2 regions of the Paenibacillus sp. CFBP13512 genome follow, and region 1 is predicted to be linked to the other one. Evidence: predicted binding sites of a transcription regulator. Region 1 holds the regulator's gene; the other holds the start of a gene.

Evidence for each region. The regulator LexA, encoded in region 1, represses DNA repair genes until DNA is damaged. The targets are predictions, from matches to a motif close to CGAACATATGTTCG.
Region 2: addB (helicase-exonuclease AddAB subunit AddB) is a predicted target of LexA. The motif match lies at 5,181-5,194, and genes of this name have one in related genera.

Annotation. Positions count from the first base shown of each region.
Region 1 covers NZ_QGAD01000003.1:60,302-70,515, reverse strand. The annotation lists gene metH (methionine synthase) at 1-134, opposite strand, end outside; gene PaeCFBP13512_RS04770 (cupin domain-containing protein) at 348-887, shown strand; gene PaeCFBP13512_RS04765 (HAD family hydrolase) at 978-1,772, opposite strand; gene PaeCFBP13512_RS04760 (hypothetical protein) at 1,872-2,393, opposite strand; gene PaeCFBP13512_RS04755 (DUF896 domain-containing protein) at 2,577-2,786, opposite strand; gene yneA (cell division suppressor protein YneA) at 2,995-3,555, opposite strand; gene lexA (transcriptional repressor LexA) at 3,822-4,448, shown strand; gene PaeCFBP13512_RS04740 (hypothetical protein) at 4,524-4,997, opposite strand; gene PaeCFBP13512_RS04735 (hypothetical protein) at 5,113-5,349, opposite strand; gene PaeCFBP13512_RS04730 (glycoside hydrolase family 127 protein) at 5,376-7,352, opposite strand; gene PaeCFBP13512_RS04725 (MFS transporter) at 7,414-8,802, opposite strand; gene PaeCFBP13512_RS04720 (AraC family transcriptional regulator) at 9,064-10,017, shown strand; gene PaeCFBP13512_RS04715 (CBM35 domain-containing protein) at 10,101-10,214, opposite strand, start outside.
Region 2 covers NZ_QGAD01000001.1:460,703-470,916, forward strand. The annotation lists gene addA (helicase-exonuclease AddAB subunit AddA) at 1-1,568, opposite strand, end outside; gene addB (helicase-exonuclease AddAB subunit AddB) at 1,565-5,116, opposite strand; gene PaeCFBP13512_RS02060 (class I SAM-dependent rRNA methyltransferase) at 5,511-6,881, opposite strand; gene PaeCFBP13512_RS02065 (16S rRNA (uracil(1498)-N(3))-methyltransferase) at 6,927-7,715, opposite strand; gene PaeCFBP13512_RS02070 (site-2 protease family protein) at 7,865-8,548, opposite strand; gene prmA (50S ribosomal protein L11 methyltransferase) at 8,552-9,520, opposite strand; gene dnaJ (molecular chaperone DnaJ) at 9,673-10,214, opposite strand, start outside.

The DNA.
Region 1 (10,214 bases):
TCATTACAACCGTCCAGATCATCGCTCCCAAAATCATCAGCTGTTAGATCTCTTTGTTGAATCATAGTACCCATAGCGCCATCCAAAATCAGAATACGCTGTTCAAGTCTTTCTTGTAGGTCAGGCTTCTTCATCTATTCGATCCTCCCCGCAAAACGTTAGGCTTTAGTTTAACAGAAACCTTTTAACTAGAAAAGAATCTTATTTGTCATGTATCGATATAGTATGCTTATAATGAGAGGGAACAACTTTATCTACACACAGGATGAAGTTTCTATGAAAGTATCGACAAAAAATGCTTTTTCTTTTATAATACAACATAAAAACATTGAAAGAAGGGTAATCCGATGGCTGAAATCAGAATTAGAAATACCAACGAACGAATTGCTGGAGATGACAAGGTTCTGGAGTTTTTGAACAAACATGAAGTGGTATATGAAAAATGGGATGCTTCCAAATTAGCTCCTGAATTGCAAGATAACTTCACTTTAACAGATGAGCAAAAACAAGCGGTTTTGGATACGTATGCTGAAGAAATCAAAGACCTTTCAGCACGTCGTGGTTACCGTACTTGGGACGTGATTACATTATCTGAGTCTACACCTGATCTTGAAGCAAAGTTAGCTAAATTCGAAGAGATTCATACACATACAGAAGATGAAATTCGTGCGATCGTATCGGGGAACGGTATTTTTATTATCAAAAGCCCTGAGCATGGATATTTCGATGTTGAGTTAGAACCAGGCGATGTTATTTCTGTACCTGAGAATACACCTCACTTCTTTACACTTGTTGACAATCGTAAAATTGTAGCTGTTCGTTTGTTTGTCGAAACAGACGGTTGGATTGCTGTTCCGTTTGAAGATAGCTCTTTCCAAAAAGCATAAGTATACACATACAAAATCCCTTACCGCTTTGATCGGGTAAGGGATTTTTGTGATGTGTTTGATACTATTGGTACGTAACCGATCAGTCTATTACACCAACTGAGCTGTAATCTGATGGATCTCAGTTAAGCTTTTAATTTCATAATCAGGCTTGATCTCACTATCATTGACTTTACCATTACGATTCACCCAGACAGACTTAATACCTGCTGCAAGTGCGCCTTTGATATCTGTAGTAAGCTTATCCCCGATCATCAGTGCATGCTCAGGTTGTACTTCCAACAAACCAAGCGCATGCTCAAAGATCTCAGCATTCGGTTTCCCTTTGCCAAATGCACCCGATACAACCACCTGATCAAAATAAGGAGCTAATTTGGGCACACCGTCTAACTTTTCTTGTTGCAAAGCAGGGCAACCGTTGGTCAGTAACAATAGCTTCACTTTACCTTGTAATTCATCCAAAATCTGAAATGTTTCTTCATAGATATGAGGACGGTTACGTCGTTCTTGAACGAATCGATCAGACAGTTGTAGTGCCAAAGCTTCATCTTCGATCCCCATTGCACTTAGACCGTTACGCCATGATTCTTTGCGATAAGTCGGTGCAATTGCTTGCAATTGACGGAATTCTGGTTGTTCACCTGCGGAAAATTGAGCCCACAAGCCTTCAAACGGATTAATTCCTATCCATTGTGTAAATGGAAAAGTCTCATAGGATTCATAAAGTGCTCTTGCTTCTCTACGTACAGCTTCTTCCAAAGCGATAGGATCTACCCCTGTCGCTTCCTGAGCCACACGGCAAGTCTCTGCAAAAGCTTCTTCTATACTGCGTTCATCCCATAATAACGTATCATCTAGATCAAACAACACGGCTTCAATACTCACTGCCTGTACCTCCTCAACGATAATGATTACTTTGACTATACTAGAACTAGAATGCTTGCTCAGATATAGATGCTATATGCCAATCATTCTCCAAAAAGCTTACGCTTTTTCTTGAATCGTAATTTTGTGTTGTGCTGCAAATGTACGCAAATGCTCGCTCATTGCATCTGTATCATAACGGTTTAGAGTACGAGAGAATACCCAGCTTCCACCTTTGGAGCTATGTTCAATAACAACATATCCTTTTTGAAGACGGATACTTTTCACTTGAGATGAAGAAATCAGACGATCACGATTAAATTTGGTTGTAATCAGTGAATCTCTACCAATTTTCAAGTACGGTTTGCGGAAATAAAGCATAACACCCAGTAAGATATACAATGCGACAGTAATGATAAAGATCGCACTAAATCCATCAGCTGTTGGATACATAATACCCATAACAGCATAAATAATTCCCAATATCACTAGAGCAGCTGGAAAAACAATATTTCTTCCTTTATATGCCGTATATTCGGAAATACTGGTTTTGCCACCGATAGAAGTCTGACCTTGTTTTCTACGTGTAGCATTGACTTGCTTTGAGTTACGTCGAACTTGCCTTTCCCAGGAACGGGACATACTTTGTTTCCCCCTAATAGATAATGTAAGCCTTACAATAAAAGCAGAAGACTTCCTTCTATCTTATCATGCCAGAACAAGCCCCAAATTTCTATAGCAAAATAGGATGCTCTGTTCTAGATCGGCCAGAGCACCCTTATTATCGTTCATTTTTCTTTTGTGGATTGAAGCTATTATATGTTCTTATTTCTGACTATTTTTGGTGTTATCCGATGATTCAGTATCTTCTACAAATTCAATTGTATCTAATTGTTGACGGAAATTACTGCGAATATTATTCAAATAAACAGCACGTAATTCATCACGTTCTATCGTTTCTTCTGCTGTAAGACCTGAACTTTTCTTTTTACGAGCTAATTCATTGATGCGTGTAATCAGTGTATCGATATCCATAATTAACCTCCATGTGATCGGTGTGCTTTTTGCCCCACTAACTTTGACATGTAAAAAAAAGCTTGTCAAGATCTATAGATCTCAACAAACTTTGACGATATTGATCGTTCGATCACAATATTCCTAACCGGATGACATTATCCCATACACAAACTACCTGCGATACATGTATCCATAAGTCATGTATATTTAAGTTCAGTATAGTGTATTAATCGTAAGGAATAACCAACACATCTCCTGCTTGGATTTCGCTTGAATCCAATTGATTCTCACTACGAATCTGAGCAATATAATCTCGCGTATCTGTCTGTACAGATTTGTATTCTTTCGCAATACTCCATAGACTGTCTCCTGCATGTACCACTACTTTTTGTGTAGGGCCTTCTACCTTGTCTGCAACTACGAAATTATGAATGACTCCACCGTATAACAATACGCCTGCAAAAACAAAACATACCATCAAACGTCCGCCTGATTTCCATTTTACTTTTTGCGCTGTGCTTTGGATAAGATGAAGTGTTTTTTGACGTAACGTCTTTTTGCCTTTTGGTTGAATCGGCTTGCGGATCTTCTGTACGGTAGGTACGTAAGTCCACTCATCCACAACTACATCTTTGTCCGCCCGTGTAGCATGAATAGCTTCTTGTTGTGCTTGCTTTTCCGAATAACCTGTTGATGTATGATGTATATCTGATCCTGATGTATCAATCTGTTGTTCATCCTCTTCAGACTGATTGTGGATGCTACGATATGTAGTATATTTTAACATTTTCATCACGCTCCAAACATTTGTTCTTGTTTTCTCAAATTCACTATAACACGAACATATGTTTTACTCAATAGTTTTTTACGAACTTTCGTTCGTGTTTTTTATCGCAACTTTTGGACTATAGATAATGCTATTTAGATGATGAATAGACTACGAAAATAAGCAAATAACAAATAAATATACAAATTTTAGAACTTATGTTTGTACGAACGGTAGTTCTATGTTATAATTTTGCCAAACGTTACTAGCATTGGGGTTGATAAGGTATGTCAAAAGTTTCAAGTCGCCAACAGGCCATTTTGGAATTTATCCGAAATGAAGTCAAACTTAAAGGTTACCCGCCATCTGTACGTGAAATTGGTGAAGCTGTAGGTCTTGCTTCTAGTTCTACTGTACATGGTCATCTGGATCGTTTGGAGAAAAAAGGACTGATTCGACGCGACCCGACCAAACCTCGTGCCATCGAGTTGTTGGGTCAAGAAGAGTCTGAAAGTAATATTCTTTTCGCTCAAACGGTATCTCGTGTTCCTATTATTGGAAAAGTAACCGCCGGTGTTCCGATTACAGCTACAGAACATATTGAAGATTACTTCCCTCTACCACAGAATTTTACAGGTGAAGGACAAGTATTTATGCTTTCTGTAGTTGGAGACAGTATGATTGAAGCAGGAATTTATAATGGTGATTACGTGATCGTACGTCAACAACAAACCGCTGATAATGGCGATATTGTTGTCGCTATGACAGAAGACGATGAAGCAACGGTCAAAACTTTTTATAAAGAAAAAGACCATATTCGTCTACAACCTGAAAATCCTATGTATCAGCCACTACGTCTGACGCATGTTACGATTTTGGGTAAAGTTGTAGGTTTGTTCCGTAATCTGCACTAAATCATATGTATCATAAGAAAAGACCACTATCTTAATCGATAGTGGTCTTTTTTGTAGTTTATTACTATTACATATTTATTGTATATATTTCCATAGAGCTGTTTTAATAACATCTTCAGCTTCGATCTCACTAAAAGGAACATCTACTTCTTTTCCATTCTGCTCCATTTTATACATCCACACAGGATGATCGATTGGATTTAAATATAATGATTCTACAGCAAGTTGAGGTTTTCCTGGATTGTGTGAGCAACTATATTCTATATAAGCTTCTCCATGATAGTGCTCAGTCAGATTTTTTTTAACAGCATTGATCGTAATAACAACGAGAGCGATTGTAATGACTAATTGAGTTCCATCTTTTTTTTGAACACTACAATCTTCTTTGAAATTTTCTTGGATCTCTTCTAAAATCGTAGAAAACTTCATCCATAAATCTTCGCAGTGTTCTAAAAAATGTTCGTGGATTTCTAAAGAATAGGTATGAGCTTTTTCCTTCTCTACTTTCTCTTCTCGCGCACGTATTGCCGCAGACTCAATCCAACCCATAACCTCACCTCTCTCATAAGTTAAATTACCCTTTCATCATAACCTAATCTGAGAGAATGAATACCTTTTATTTCCTCTTACTATTATATTTTTTCAACTAATATCTTGTTCTACCTTATCCAAAAAGCTTAGTATCCATTAATTTAGCTAATAATGCTTTGAAATCTTTACTTTCTGCTTTTTCTGCTAATTGAGATTCTAATATATTGAATTTTTCTGCTACAAAATAAGCATTCAAAAATACGCTCAGATGATCTTTGGCAATCGCTTCTGCATTCTCTTTATCTGATGAATAACTTGAAATCACAGTGTATGCAAATTTTTGGGGATCAATTTTCATTTTGGATTTCATTGTGTATTCTCCTTTCTGAATGTTTATTAAGCTTTATTAAGCCATACACGCATTTCGCCTATTTGTCGGTTCGCCCAGCAGTAATAAGGAATTAGACGTAACGCTGTAGACGTATACGTTTGAGGAGCTTTAGAAGCATATAATACATCTTCCCACTCTGGTTCTATATTTCTTTTTCGAGCTTCTACTTTAATCGTGCCTACTCCACCTAATAATTGTTCATCAAATTCATACTCATATGTCTGATCTTGCGTTAACTGAACCAAATGCAAATGCTCTCCATTATCAACCTCTTCTGCACAATATATAAATGGCCCTCGACCTATAGCAACTTTGCCTATATCCGCCCGTACTAATGGATGAGCGGTATATTCTTTAATCTCCATCGGTAACTTCAATTCTAGCTTGTCATTACTATGCCAGATTCGATCAATGTGTATATATCCGTTGATGGGGTCTGCATCTATAGGATTACCATTTAACAATAAAGAATAATGTTCAGCCCAGTATGGCAATCTAATGGCTAATGTAAACGAAGTGGATTGCTTCATCTGTGTGACTATAGAAACATCACCTTCCCATGGCAAATTAGTAATTTGCTCCAATTGCACAGGATGATCATTGATCTCTAACTCTGTTGTATGGGTCATAAATAAATGAGTGTATATCGTATTTGTGTCTGCTTGAACAGTATAAATATATTTGTGAAGTGATGTTAATAAGCGAGCTAGATTCGGCGGACAACAAGCACAACCGAACCATTCTGGTCTTGTAAATTTCACATGACTTTTCCCCGGATCATGACGGCTACTTTCTGGATGCACTTCTAGCGGATTGACATAAAAGAAATGCTTACCATCCAGCGCCATACCACCAATAGCAGTATTGTATAAGGCACGTTCTAGCACATCTGCATATTCAGATCTCGCTTCATTTTTGAGCATATTAAAGGCAAAAAAGATTAATCCGATCGAAGCACAAGTCTCACAATACATCGTATCATTAGGTAAATCATAATCGAGTGTAAATGCTTCTCCATCTACTGTTGATCCTATTCCTCCTGTAATATACATGCGTTTGTTGATTATATTTTTCCAAAGACGACGACAAGCTTCTAACATCGCGTTATCCCCTGCTAATAAAGCAACATCTGCCATAGCAGTACACATATAGACTAATCTTACGGCATGACCTTCTGCGGTCTGCTGTTCTAAAATAGGTTGATGTGCTTGATAGTACTCCAAAGGACGATGATTCATACCTTCAATTACAGCTTTGTGACCATTATCTGCTGCTTGTTGTCTGGCAAAAAATGTTGTATCCGTTCCACGCTCATACAGAAAATAACGGCTAAGCTCCAGATAACGTTGCTCTCCAGTCAATGAATACAGTTTGGTTAATGCTAGCTCTATTTCTTCATGACCATCATAGCCTTGAATCTGGTGTTCTTCTTTGCCAAAATGAACATCTATACAGTCTGCTAATCGACAAGCGATCGTTAATGCTTTTTCATTGTGAGTCGATTCATAATAAGCAACAGCTGCTTCAATAAAATGACCTGCACAATACAATTCATGACTTTCTGCTAATTTTTTAAATCTACGCTCTGGTTCTTCGATTGAGAAATACGTATTGAGGTATCCATCTTCCTCTTGTGCTAAAGCAATCAGATCTATCACGCCATCTGCTAATTCTTGTAACTCTGTATCCGCATGAATCGATAAAGAGTAAGCAACCGCTTCAAGCCATTTGTACACATCACTATCTTGGAAAACCCAACCATAATGATTACCCTGCTTCAATCCAGCAGCAATTTTGAAATTCTCTATTGCATGACTTTTTTCAGAAGGAATACTATTATCGTTTCTTTCTTTTTCAATCGTAATATTCGCATTATCGTTCAATACATTCCATTGATAAGGAATCATTTCTGTACGTACAAGTTCTCGATAATGAGCCCAGAATGGATCAGTAATCGTAAGTGATTTTAATTGTAAAGACATCGTATGTCTCCTCTCATGTTGTACATTATTGATAGTGATCGACCTATCCATCATTTTGTATTTAAGTATTAGTATGATGTTCTTTAATTAATAATTGTCTGCGGATATAACCTTCATTTTTTTCAAAGCGTCGGTAAAATAACATCGGAATAATACCTAAAGCAAATACGATAGCGGGTAACCAGATAAAGACGAACTGAATACCGGATAATGATTGTGTACTTTGAGCAACATTCGGTACATACCCAAACGAGGACATAAATTGTGTAGGAATAAATCCACCTAGCCCTGAGCCAGCTTTGATACAAAAAGCACTACCTATCGCTGTCAATATGCCACTTCCACGTAGACCTGATTTCCACTCGCCATAATCTACTGTGTCTGACAACATAGCAAACGGCATAGAACAAGCAATTCCTGAACCTATACAAGCTACAATCCAGCCTACAATCAATATGCTAATATGATCCCCTGCAAAAAAGAGAACCACTTGTCCGCAGACTGCTAATATAAATCCAAAAATCATCGTTGAATATTTATTCGAAACCTTTACAATAAACGGAATCATAATCATACCAATCACTTGAATAATCGAAATTCCGTTGATCAAAGGAACCAAATCTTTATGACCAATATTGTATTCAAAATAATAAACCAGTGTAGATGTACGAATCGTTAATGCAATCCAAAACAATAGATTAGCAATCACTAAAATAATCCATGGCCAGTTGCCTTTCATTGCTTTAAAGCTTGATTTGAAAGGAATCGTTTTGATTTTTTCCGTATTTATTTCTTTGAGATCCGCAAAAGCGATCAAAAACATAATAATAGAAACGATTCCAAATACACACAGCGTCCAAAAAAACCCTTTCTGATCATTACCTGCTCCGAAAAAAGCCACTAACGGTAAAGTAAATGTTACGGCTGCAAAGTTACCTACATTTCCGCCCACCATTCGAAACGAATTCAAAACAACTCGTTCATCTGGATTTCTACTTAAGTTAGGCAAAATAGAAGTGATCGGCGTTGAAATTCCGGTATAGGCTATCCCTGCTAAAATATAAGTGACTGCCGCATAGATCACTTTCGATGTTCCATCCAGATTAGGCGTTGTAAACGTCAATATGGTAAACACAGCAAATGGGAAACATAACCACAAAAAGTAAGGTCGACTTTGTCCATATTTGGATTTTGTTCGGTCTACGATAATGCCCCAAAGCGGAGCATCTACCGCATCGACTAACCGAGTAACTAATAATAATGTTCCTGCTATGCCTACAGATAAACCAAACACATCGGTATAGAAATAAAGTAAGTAGGCACCTATAATGCTGTACAACAAATTACCGCCTGTATCTGTGAGCGCATAACTGATTCTACGATGAAAAGGAACTTTATCATCTAGAAGAGTAGACTGATGCTCTGGCGAAGATTGGGAAGTAGATTCCATAATATAGCCTCCTGAGTCAAATCAAATAACAACGATTTCCTTCTCTAATAGTAAGCGCTTACGTATGTAAGATAAACTTATGATTTCGTAGGAAAGGTATCTATTTCCGACTTTATATTATATTTTAAAAATTAGGTATTTGTATACATAGTTGTGCTATACTACCCTAAAAGTACAAAGTATTTAGTAAACACATGAAATAAGTATACAAATCCGACTTTTAATATCCAAAACTGACTTTTGAATAAGGAGTGTTTACATATGTTAGTAAAACCGATCTCCAAAATAAATATTGAACGGCCGCTTGCTTATTTTAAATGTGGGCAGTTTGTAAGCGATGAAGGTTGGAAACATAAACGAATGAAGCTAGAAAAAGATTATGAAGTGATTATTGGCTTAAAAGAAGTGATCTACCTTCAAGTAGGAGACACACAGTATGAAATCAAGCACGGCGATGTATTACTTATTAAGCCTGACGTGGAATACTTTGGTTATACCGCTTCCAAAGCAGGGGCTAGCTTCTTCTGGCTACATTTCTTCCCTCGTGATCTAACTCAAACAGAATCAGGCGATGAGTTTATCAGTCATCTATTTAGTACCCTACTGACAGAACAGAAAAATGAGATTAATCGTTATGTATGCTTACCTGATTTCTTCTCACTACCGTATCTCGATAAACCTATTATCTTGATGAAGCAGATTTTGGATACGTCTAACACTTCTTACTACAGCACGTACGCAGTAGATTATCTAGTAACTGAACTGATGATTGAACTGACTGACAAGTACTTGCAACCTCTTATTCATAATGAGCTTCTACACAAAGAATACAATCAGAAATTTATGCAGATTTTAGAATGGATTCGAGTCAATATTTATCATGATCTTACTGTACAGAAAGTAGCAGATACATTTTGTTTTAACGCCGATCATTTAACTCGTTTATTTAAGAAAAATCTAGGAATGAGTACGATCCGTTATATTAATACACTCAAGTTAAGTCTGGTCAAAGAGTTATTATGCACCAGCAATGCGTCGATCAAAGAGATTGCGTATCAATTGCATTTTCGGGATGAAAAGTACTTGATGAAGTTGTTTAAAAATTATGTTGGGATGACGCCTACTCAGTTCCGTGACACTTATACTAATACCTACATGAATACTGTAACCGTAGACCCTGATATTCCTATTCCAAAGCATCTTTTAACAGAATAAATATAACTTACAGACAAAAACGTGCTCACCCTTATTCTACATTCGAATATGGGAAGCACGTTTTTTATGAATGTAAGATTAGACTATTTAACTTCAATATAATCTAGTTCTGCATATCCTGTACCTTTATTGAATGCAATTGTATTTTCGCCTTGTTTCAACGTTACAGGAACAGTGATAATTTTGCGTGTTCCTAT
Region 2 (10,214 bases), on a different contig from region 1:
ATCATATTAACAGCATCGACAACTTGATGACGGCTACGGAAGTTACGAGAAAGATCGATTCGTCGTCCTTCTCCTTCCCAATCGTCTTGATACTTCTCATATTTATCTAAAAACAGCCCCGGTTCTGCCAGACGAAAACGATAAATACTTTGCTTCACATCACCAACCATAAAGCGATTCCCTACCGTATCTCGTGAAATGAGCTGTACTAATTCTTCCTGTACAGAGTTAGTATCTTGATATTCATCGAGCATCACTTGATCAAATCGTTCACGATATTCCAAAGCAACTTGTGAAGGAATCACATGCTCAGGTGTAGAATCGGCATGACGTAATATATGAAGAGCGTAATGTTCTAGATCGGCAAAATCGACCCATCCTTTACGCTGTTTCTCCTGTTGATACTTTTGACTAAAACGAATTACTAATTCTGTTAATTCTTTCATCAATGGAAATGTTTCACGTAATTCTTGAGCAAACTCATCAGGAGTTCTACCGAAAAATAAATTTTTGATCTCAGCTAACGATTTTTTCGCATTTTCACGCAATTGTTTAACGGTTTCTTGTAATTGAGGATCGATTCCCTCTTTGCGTACTGCTTTTAATTTACCGAAAGCCGCGCTTTGGAAAACGGTATACAATTGCTCCCACGGCTGCACAGTCATTGCAGATTGAAGAGTATGAATCACTTCCAGATCATCTCGTAGACTATCTGCATAAGCTACAGGTCCACCCGGTAATAATGCTGTATCTATCGCTTGATGTAGCACCGCTTGAATACCTTCTAATGTCAAAGCAATATCAGTCATAATATTCTGTACCCATGACGTATTTTGCAATGAAGACCCATCGGTTACATCGAATTCAGCCGCTGTTCGCTCTAACCAGTATTCAGGCCATGGATGACTACGTGCAAAATGATAAAGGCGCTCTACCAACACCAAAGCGGCATCATCACTTCGCTCTCCACCGAACCAGTTCATTAAACGGTAAAATTGCTTATTATCACGCTCTTCTTCTTCGGTATACTTTTCTTCAAATAGTTCAGTTAACAATTCTTCCCGCAAAATATCACATTCATTAGCAGTCGCTATCCGAAACCCCGGATCTAGCGGAATCATCGAATAATAACGTTGAATAATTTCTAAACAAAAAGAATGTAGCGTCGTGATCGATGCTTGGCTTAACAAAGCCAATTGTTGACGCAAATGATCATCTTCCGGGCGACGCAATACTTCTTTGTCCAGAGCAGCACGTATACGTTGTCTCATTTCAGTTGCGGCTGCTTTGGTAAAGGTAGCTACTAACATCCGATCTACATCCATTGGATGAATAGGGTCGGTTACTTGACGAATAATACGCTCCACAAGAACAGCTGTTTTACCCGAACCTGCCGCTGCTGCAACCAGCATATTACCACCATCCAGAGAGATCGCTTTCCACTGATCATCGGTCCATGTACTCTGTTCAGGCTTAGGCATTTCATTTCTAACAGGCAAAGGTTGATCATGGTCTGCGAATAAATGATCTAGTGATTCATTATTGTCGTTATCGTTGTTATGGATCATGAAGGTGAATCTCCTTTCTGGTAGTCATGACGGTTTTGTAAAAGTTCCCATGTCTCGTTTTTGCCCGGTTTTTGCAGTAATTTATATTGATTATCTTTTAACGTTTCATCGAATTGGCAGACCGATTTGTAATCACAGTAATCACATGCTTTTTCTTGTTCTATACGATAAGGTGTAATCTGTGTTGTACCATCTGTGATCTGCGTCCCAATTTCTTGAGCCGTCTGACGCACATTACGAAGCAATTCTTGCCATTGCTCTCCTGTGGCTACTGCTGAACTGCTGTAAAATCCTCCATCTGCTTTGACAGCTACAGGAAGAATCGCAGAATATCCTTTATCCAGTTCTGTATCCATTTTGCCAATCACATCACGGTCTGCAAGAAGTAATCCTTTCATTTTGAAACGCTTGAGCATTTCTTGTTCGGATTGTTGCATACTTAGCCCGTTCCCTGCTTGTAGCATCGGATTATGCACATGGAAATAAAGAGCACCTGCCGGTTGTGCCGATTGACCTAATTGTTGTTCTGCATGAGTTAGCAATACATCCAGATACGTCAGCATTTGCAAAGCAAGTCCGTAATAGACTTCATGCAATTTGAGATCGGTTTGACTGGATTTGTAATCGATAATCCGTAGCAATAATGTATCATCACCTTCAGCGACATCTACCCGATCAATTCGTCCTACAATCTCCATCGTACATCCATTTTCAAGGGTAAAACGAAGCGGTGGCCATTGTCCATTCGGTCCAAATGCCAGCTCTAAATAAAGCGGCTCAAAATCTCCACGGCGTGCTTGCTCTCCTAACATAATCGAAGCACGACTCACAATCTCACGCAATTTACGTGAAATATAATTGTATCGTTTGGAACTGGAAAGAATCTGTCCTTGCAGACGTGGGATATGCTTATCTACAGCTTCATAAGCAATCTCTACACACTCTTCACGAGTCAATTCTCCCCATGCCCGTCCTTGCTCTTTCAGTGTAGTGGCAAGATCGGTTAATGAAGCATGGAATAACTGTCCAATATCAGGTGCTTTCAACCGATACTCTTGGCGTTCTCGCAATCGTAATCCACGGGAAGCAAAGTGAGCGAAAGGACAAGAAACAAACTGCTCCATGCCTGATACACTGGTACGTAACGTCTGCCCGTATAAATGCCGACTGGTTTCCGTTTCTAATAATTCGCCTGTATTTCTATAAAATAAAGATTGAACTAACATACTGATCTGCGGTCGCCATGCTTCACGTGCTGTATACCAATTCAATACATGCCACCATGAATCTGCAATCGTTGTTCCACGACTCCATTCCCGTAACTGTGCTATTACATGCGGTAACGTTGTAGTTGGTGTAGTCACATATCGCAAAGATTCTATATCATTAGATTGAGCAGATAATGGAGTAGTAGCAACTTGTTCTTGTAAAAAAGGAAATAATTTATGCACATTCGTAATCACTTCAGAAGGCAAAAGTCCTTTATCTTCATCATCTGTTAACGCATAACTAAGCCATAATTTGGAACTGGCTACCGTTAACGCATGATAGATCAAAAATTGCTCATTTAACAAAAGACGCTTATTCCCTGGAGACAGCTCTAAGCCACCTTCCAACATATTCGTTCGTTCTGGTTCACTCAAAATACCACTGTCTGGAAATAGTGAAGGCACAATCCCTTCATTCATGCCCAAAACGAATGCATATTTGATATCCATCGGACGAGTACGATCCATAGAACCGATCAATACCTGATCAATCGCTGGAGGCACAATCCCTAGGCGGATGCCGCTTAATCCTGTTTCCAGTAAGCCTGCAAAAGTTCCCAGATCTATAGCATCTTCTGCCATAATATCCACCATCTGATCCAGTAAATCGATAATTTCTCCATAGATCTGTATATGTTCACGCGCACGTAATGGATTGCCTTGCGCCGTGGCTGTTATACTCATATGTTCCAAATGCATCGCAATCTGACAATCTTCCAGTAGATGATACAGAGCGATACACATTTCTTTGGCATGTTTTGCTTTTTTGATTCGTTTTTCAAATCGGTACAATGGTTCCACTACTAACTGACGTGCTTGTTGCATGCGTTGTCCTTCAGCTAATTCACGTTCGCTAATTTCTTTAACTTCATCCCCCGCTTCGAGTGAAAGGCTAGGAATACCTTTCCACGGATGTCCATCTGTCCAACGTGATCCATGAATCCCAGAAGCCAACACCACATTTTCCAAACGATCAATATCTTCTGTAGTGACACGTCCATCATCTGGAAGTAATAGTCCTGTCTTGATACAGCGGAATACATCTTCATACCGCCAAAAATATTGCACAATATCCAGTGCTGAACGTATAAATTCTGCTAAAGGATGTTGTAAAATGCTACGTTTCTGATCGAGAAAATAGGGAATTTCATAGTCTTGTAGTAGTGGTGCAATAATATGTTCATAATCTGCTAATTGACGTACAAAAACCCCCATCTCTTGCCAGCGTGCACCTTCTTCGCGAGCCAAACGAATCATTTCGCGAAGCGCACTCTCCACTTCTGAACGACGATCAGAAGCAGCATACGTATGAATATCTTGACGTTCATTTACCTGCTTCACATACGGAGCTTGTTGCCAACGATGAGATGAACGATACGCATTTTCCAAATGAGCAAGCTGTGGACTGGATTGAAAACGAACAGGAACATCTATAGGATTCTCCGAAAGATTTTCAACATCTATAGTAAACGATTCATCAATCGCTGTAGCATACTGCTTTAACTTGATATACGTTGTAGCAGTCTGATGGAAAAGCTCTAGCTCATGAGGAGGCTCACCATCATAAGGACGATCCAATGTTAACGCAATCGTGACAGAATTGGCTTTTTGCAATAAAGCTGTAATAACAGCATATTCTTGTGGAGTAAAGCTATGAAACCCATCTATCCAGATATCGATATTATGCAGCACCTGTGATTCTGGAATCGCCAAAGCCAGATCTGTTAACGTATTTTCCCCATCTACATATAACCCTTGCAGATTCTGTTCAAAATCTTCATAAATACGTTGTAGATCATGTAATTTATCAATTAACAACGGTGAGCGCGCCGAAGTGGATAAACGGTCACTATATTCCGTTAACTGTTCTAATGTAATCGTATGACGCTTAAATTCATTATATAATTCGCTTAATTTGCCGATAAAACCAAACTGATCGCTAGATGTACCAAACATCCGTAGTTGCGATTGATGTCGCTGAATTAATCGATAAAGAAGCATTTTTTTACCTTCTTCACCGATCGGTGTTTTGGCACTGCCACCTACATCTTGAAGCACCCAATTAGCTAAACGTCGAAAACCGTACGTTTGTACACCTACATTTCCTTTCGATTGATTGGAACGAACAAGGGCATATTGAGCTTGAAAAGAACCCTGTTCAGGAACTAATAACAAGATAGGTGGGCCATCAGGTTGTTGTGTGATTTGATCAATAATTCGATTAGTAATAGTGGTCGTTTTGCCACTTCCAGAGCGACCTAATAAAAAATGCAATGGCATGTGAGTTCACCCTTATTTATTGTAGTATAGTCTTCACGATGCATAAAAATTGTTCCACAAGACAAGAACAAATGTTCTCTTTATTATAAAGGAATAGATGTAGATATGTAAATCCCCTCCGGTTCAACCGTACAGTGTGTACATGTTTCACAGAAGGGGATATTGTAGATCATTGCAAATGCAGTTATATATTCATCATTTGATACCGAAAAACATGAATTACAGAGCCTCAATATATCTACAATCTATAGTTTATTACACTCCAAAGCTTATATATTAACAACCGATATATAATATACAATTTCAGATAACATATAACTTTAGATTCAAAAACAAGAAATAGATTATTCAGCTCATGATATGACTTTTATAATAACGAACTTAACCTTATGATTTAAAATGTTTTGCTACGCACTTCAAAAATAGCGAATTTCAAATAATGCCCTTCTTCTACACCCAAAATTTGCGGATGATCTTTACCTGCTGCACGCCATTCAATGAGACGTAATACTTTACCCGCATCTTTAGCTGCATCTTGAATCGTCTCCAAAAATAGATCAGGACGCATATGATACGAACAACTAGCAGTGACTAGATAACCACCTTCATTTACAAGCTTCATTCCGTGTAAATTGATATCTTTATATCCACGAACAGCACCAGCTACAGCACTTTTCGTTTTGGCAAAAGCAGGCGGGTCCAAAATAACAACATCCCATGAACGTCCACCAGAAGCAGTCATCGGTTTGGACGTATCTTGTTTGCTATCTGTGCTACTACGTAATTGACGCTCATCTAATCCTTTAGCATTACGGCGCAAATAATCAAAAGCATCATCCACTACAAATTCAACACGATCTTCAAATCCATTTAAACGTACATTTTCTTTGGCACTTTCGATTGCGTGTGCTGAGATATCAAGGCAAGTTACTTTTTTGGCTCCATAATGACAAGCATGTAGCGTAAAGCTTCCTGTATGTGAAAAGCACTCTAACACATTAGCTCCATCCCAATAAGGGAAATCGACAATTTTACCATTGCGATTCATAGGCTTATGCGTCATATGCCCATCTACTTCAACTTCAGTCAGCTCAATTCCACTACGATCTCCCCAACCTAACATCAGTGGAGCAATTGAAGCACGATTTTCACGCTGATCGAAGAAATAACCTGTTTTTTGACCTTCTACAATATCCACTTCAATCAATAGACCATTTTCTGTAACCGTTACATGGCGAGGACATTCTCCATATAACACACCGGTGACTTCTTCTAGCCCTTCTAATTTGCGTACAGATACATCGCTACGCTCATAGATACCTAATGGCTGCATAACTTGTACCAATGCATCAATAATCGATTGACGACAAGCATCCATACCTAACGTCAATAACTGGACAACCAATACTTCTCCAAAGCGATCTACGATTAAGCCAGGTAAAAAGTCTGCTTCACCGTAGACTAGACGATATGCATTTTCTGTAGGCAAAAAACGATGACGATGCTTAAGACAACGAGTGAATCGCTCTACAAAAAAAGCAGTATCCATTTCTTCTAAAGGCTGATACGACACTACCCGCACTGTGATCTGAGAAGCTGGATTATAATATCCAGTTGCCAAAAAGCGCTTCTGATGCGTCAATACACTCACTAATTGCCCGGGAATAGGATCTCCTTCAACCGAAGCAATCTCATTTTGAAAAACCCACGGGTGAGCTTGTTCTAATCTTTTTTTACGCTTGGGTTGCAATATAACACTTGCCAATAGTATTCCACTCCTTCTTCTATACCTGTTTATTGTTTAAGCTCTTTATACGTTGTTAGCGCTCATTTCGCCTGTTTCATACATGATACAGGCTAGTGCTGTCATGGCAGCGGTCTCTGTACGTAAGATACGTCTTCCTAGACCTGTAGCTACTGCACCATTTGCTTCGGCTGCTGCTACTTCTTGCTCGCTGAATCCACCTTCAGGTCCGACAACAATCATGACACGAGTCACTTGATTAGAAGCATGATGATGATCTGCTGTTAACGATTGTACAAAAGGTTGAACCACATCACGAAGTTGATGCCCGTTCTCTTTCTCATAACAAAAACAGATCAAATCGTAATCTGCAAATTGCTTCAATAATTGTTTCCACGATACAGGTGATTCGACCAGTGGAACACGACTACGATGACTTTGTTCTGCTGCTTCTTTAGCTATTTTGCTCCAACGCTGAATCCGTTTTACTTCTTTACGTTCATCATATTGAACAACTGTACGTTCAGACAAAAAGGGTAGAAAAGAAGATGCACCGATCTCTGTACATTTCTGAATCACACTTTCCATTTTGTCTGCTTTGGGCAAACTCTGAGCAATCGTCACAAATAGATTAGGCTCTCCATGCTGTTCTAATGTTTCTACGATCGACGCAGTAACTACGCCTTCGGCAAGTTCTGTAATTTCAACCAATACATCTAGAGATTGACCGTTACAAGCAATCACTTGATCGCCTACACGGGATCGCATCACTCGACTAATATGACGCGCATCTTCACCAGTAATACGCACTTCTTGTTCGTCAAACTGGTCTGCGGGTACAAAATATCGCTGCATACTTCATCTACTTTCTATGTGCATTTGATAACGTGCTAACTCAAGTTAATATCATACAACTTTTAAAGGGACAGGGCTAGGTGTAATGTATCGTTCACCTGCTTCTGTCCCTTATATTAACGAATGTATACTTGTGTAACTGTCTTGATCTATCCTCCGAAAATAGTAGCCGCAAATGTATAAAAATTGCTAGCCATTCTTGCAGCAAGTTCATAAATAGGAGAAATTGTAACTGCTCGTAAAGGTTGTACAAACACTAACAATAAGAATAATAACATTGACCATTGTTCAATACGTTGTAATTTTGCACTAGCACGTGGTGGTAACCAATCACTTAAAATTCGATAGCCATCTAAAGGTGGTAAAGGAATTAAATTAAATAGAAATAGAACACAATTCATTAATACCATGTAATATACAAAATTGTCTATTGCATCGTCTATTCTAGTATTAGCAAATGACCCAATCACTCCAAAATAATTCAACATATAGTAAATAATAATCGTAATCAACGCTAATACTAAATTACTGATTGGCCCTGCCGCAGAGACAATAATCCCCATCAGACGTGGATTTTTGAAATTTTCACGAGTGACAGGTACAGGTTTCGCCCAACCAAAACCAGCAATCAATAACAAAATAATACCCAACAGATCAATATGCACCGCAGGATTAAGACTAACCCGTCCTAACAAGCGAGCAGTTGGATCGCCGAACTTATTGGCAAAATAAGCATGCGAAAATTCATGTACTGTAAATCCGATCACTAATGCCAATACGTAAAAAGGTAATACATCTAACCGTACAAATAATAAGTTGTTCAAAAAATCCATTACTTACCTCTTTCTCGCAACAAAGGCAATCCAATCTTCATCCCGATGTGCGCCTTCGATAATAAATCCGGCAGCTTCTAAAGCTTCACGAACAACATCTTCTTTATTTTTATAAATACCTGATGCGATATATACACCATCTGGTGTTAGTGCTTCATACACATCTTCAATAAATAACAAAATAATTTCAGCTAAAATATTAGCCACTACCACTTGCACAGGTAAAGTTACATTCAGCTTGGTTGTTGCATCTGCTTTGAGCACAGATAACAGATCACTTTCAAATACAGTGATCTCTTGCTCTAATCCATTCAAATGTGTATTTTCTTTGGCACTGGATACAGCTACCGGATCAAGATCAAGGGCAAGCACGCTTTTTGCTCCTAATTTGATCGCTCCAATTGCCAGAATACCTGATCCTGTACCGACATCAATAACTTCTTCTCCGCCTTTGATGACAGTCTCAAGTGTACGTAAGCAAAGTGATGTTGTAGGATGAGTCCCTGTACCAAAAGCCATACCGGGATCTAATTCAATAATCTTTTCGATATCACTTTCAGGAGTATAATCTTCCCATGTTGGCTTAATCGTTAGACGCTCAGACACACGAATAGGCTTGAAATACTGTTTCCATGCATTTGCCCAATCTTCTTCGTCTACTGTTTTGAAAGACATCTCTGCTGTACCGACTTCAATATCAAATTCATGAAGTTGTGCAATACGTACACGCACTTCTTCCATCAATGTATTCATATCCGTTTCTTCTGCAAAATAACCTTGCACCACTGCTAATCCTTCTGGAATATCATTAAGCGGAAGTTCATACCATTGTCCATATGAAGTATCACGTGGCTTATTCAGTGTACCTGATTCTTCAATCGCTACACCACCAGCTCCAGCTTCATGCAGAAAGTTGGAAATCATTTCTACTGCTTGCTCTGTTGTATGTATAGTTAATTCATGCCATAACATTATTCATTTCCCCCTAATAGTGAAACATACGTACGATTTATTGTACTACATCTGGACTGAACAATTCAAAATTCTCTTTCATACCTTGTAAATGCCTGAATGAAAAGCCCGGCTCATAAAGAACCGGGCTTTCTATTTAGACATGTTAGCACTTAATCACCGCGGAAAGCACGTTTTACACGATCAAAGAAAGATTGCTCATTTTCATGAGTATGCTCACCATTAAGCGCTCCAAATTGACGAAGTAAATCTTTTTGCTCTTCGCTTAGATTGCTTGGTGTAACCACAACTACCTTAATATGTTGATCCCCTTGACCTACACCACGTAGACGAGGAACACCTTTTCCTTTAAGACGGAAATACGTTCCTGTTTGCGTACCCGCAGGGACTTTGATTTTCACTTTTTCATTCAATGTAGGAACTTCGATCTCATCACCCAAAGCAGCTTGAGCAAATGTAATCGGAATTTCACAGTAAATATCATCATCTTCACGTTCGAAGAAATCATGCGGTTTAACGCGGAATACGATATATAGATCACCTGGAGGACCTCCACGTGAGCCACCTTCGCCTTCACCGTTAACTCGCATTTGTGCGCCATCATCTATACCCGCTGGAATGCGAACATTAATTTTGCGTTGTTTTTGTACACGACCTGTACCGCTACAAGTATTACATTTCTCTTCAATGATTG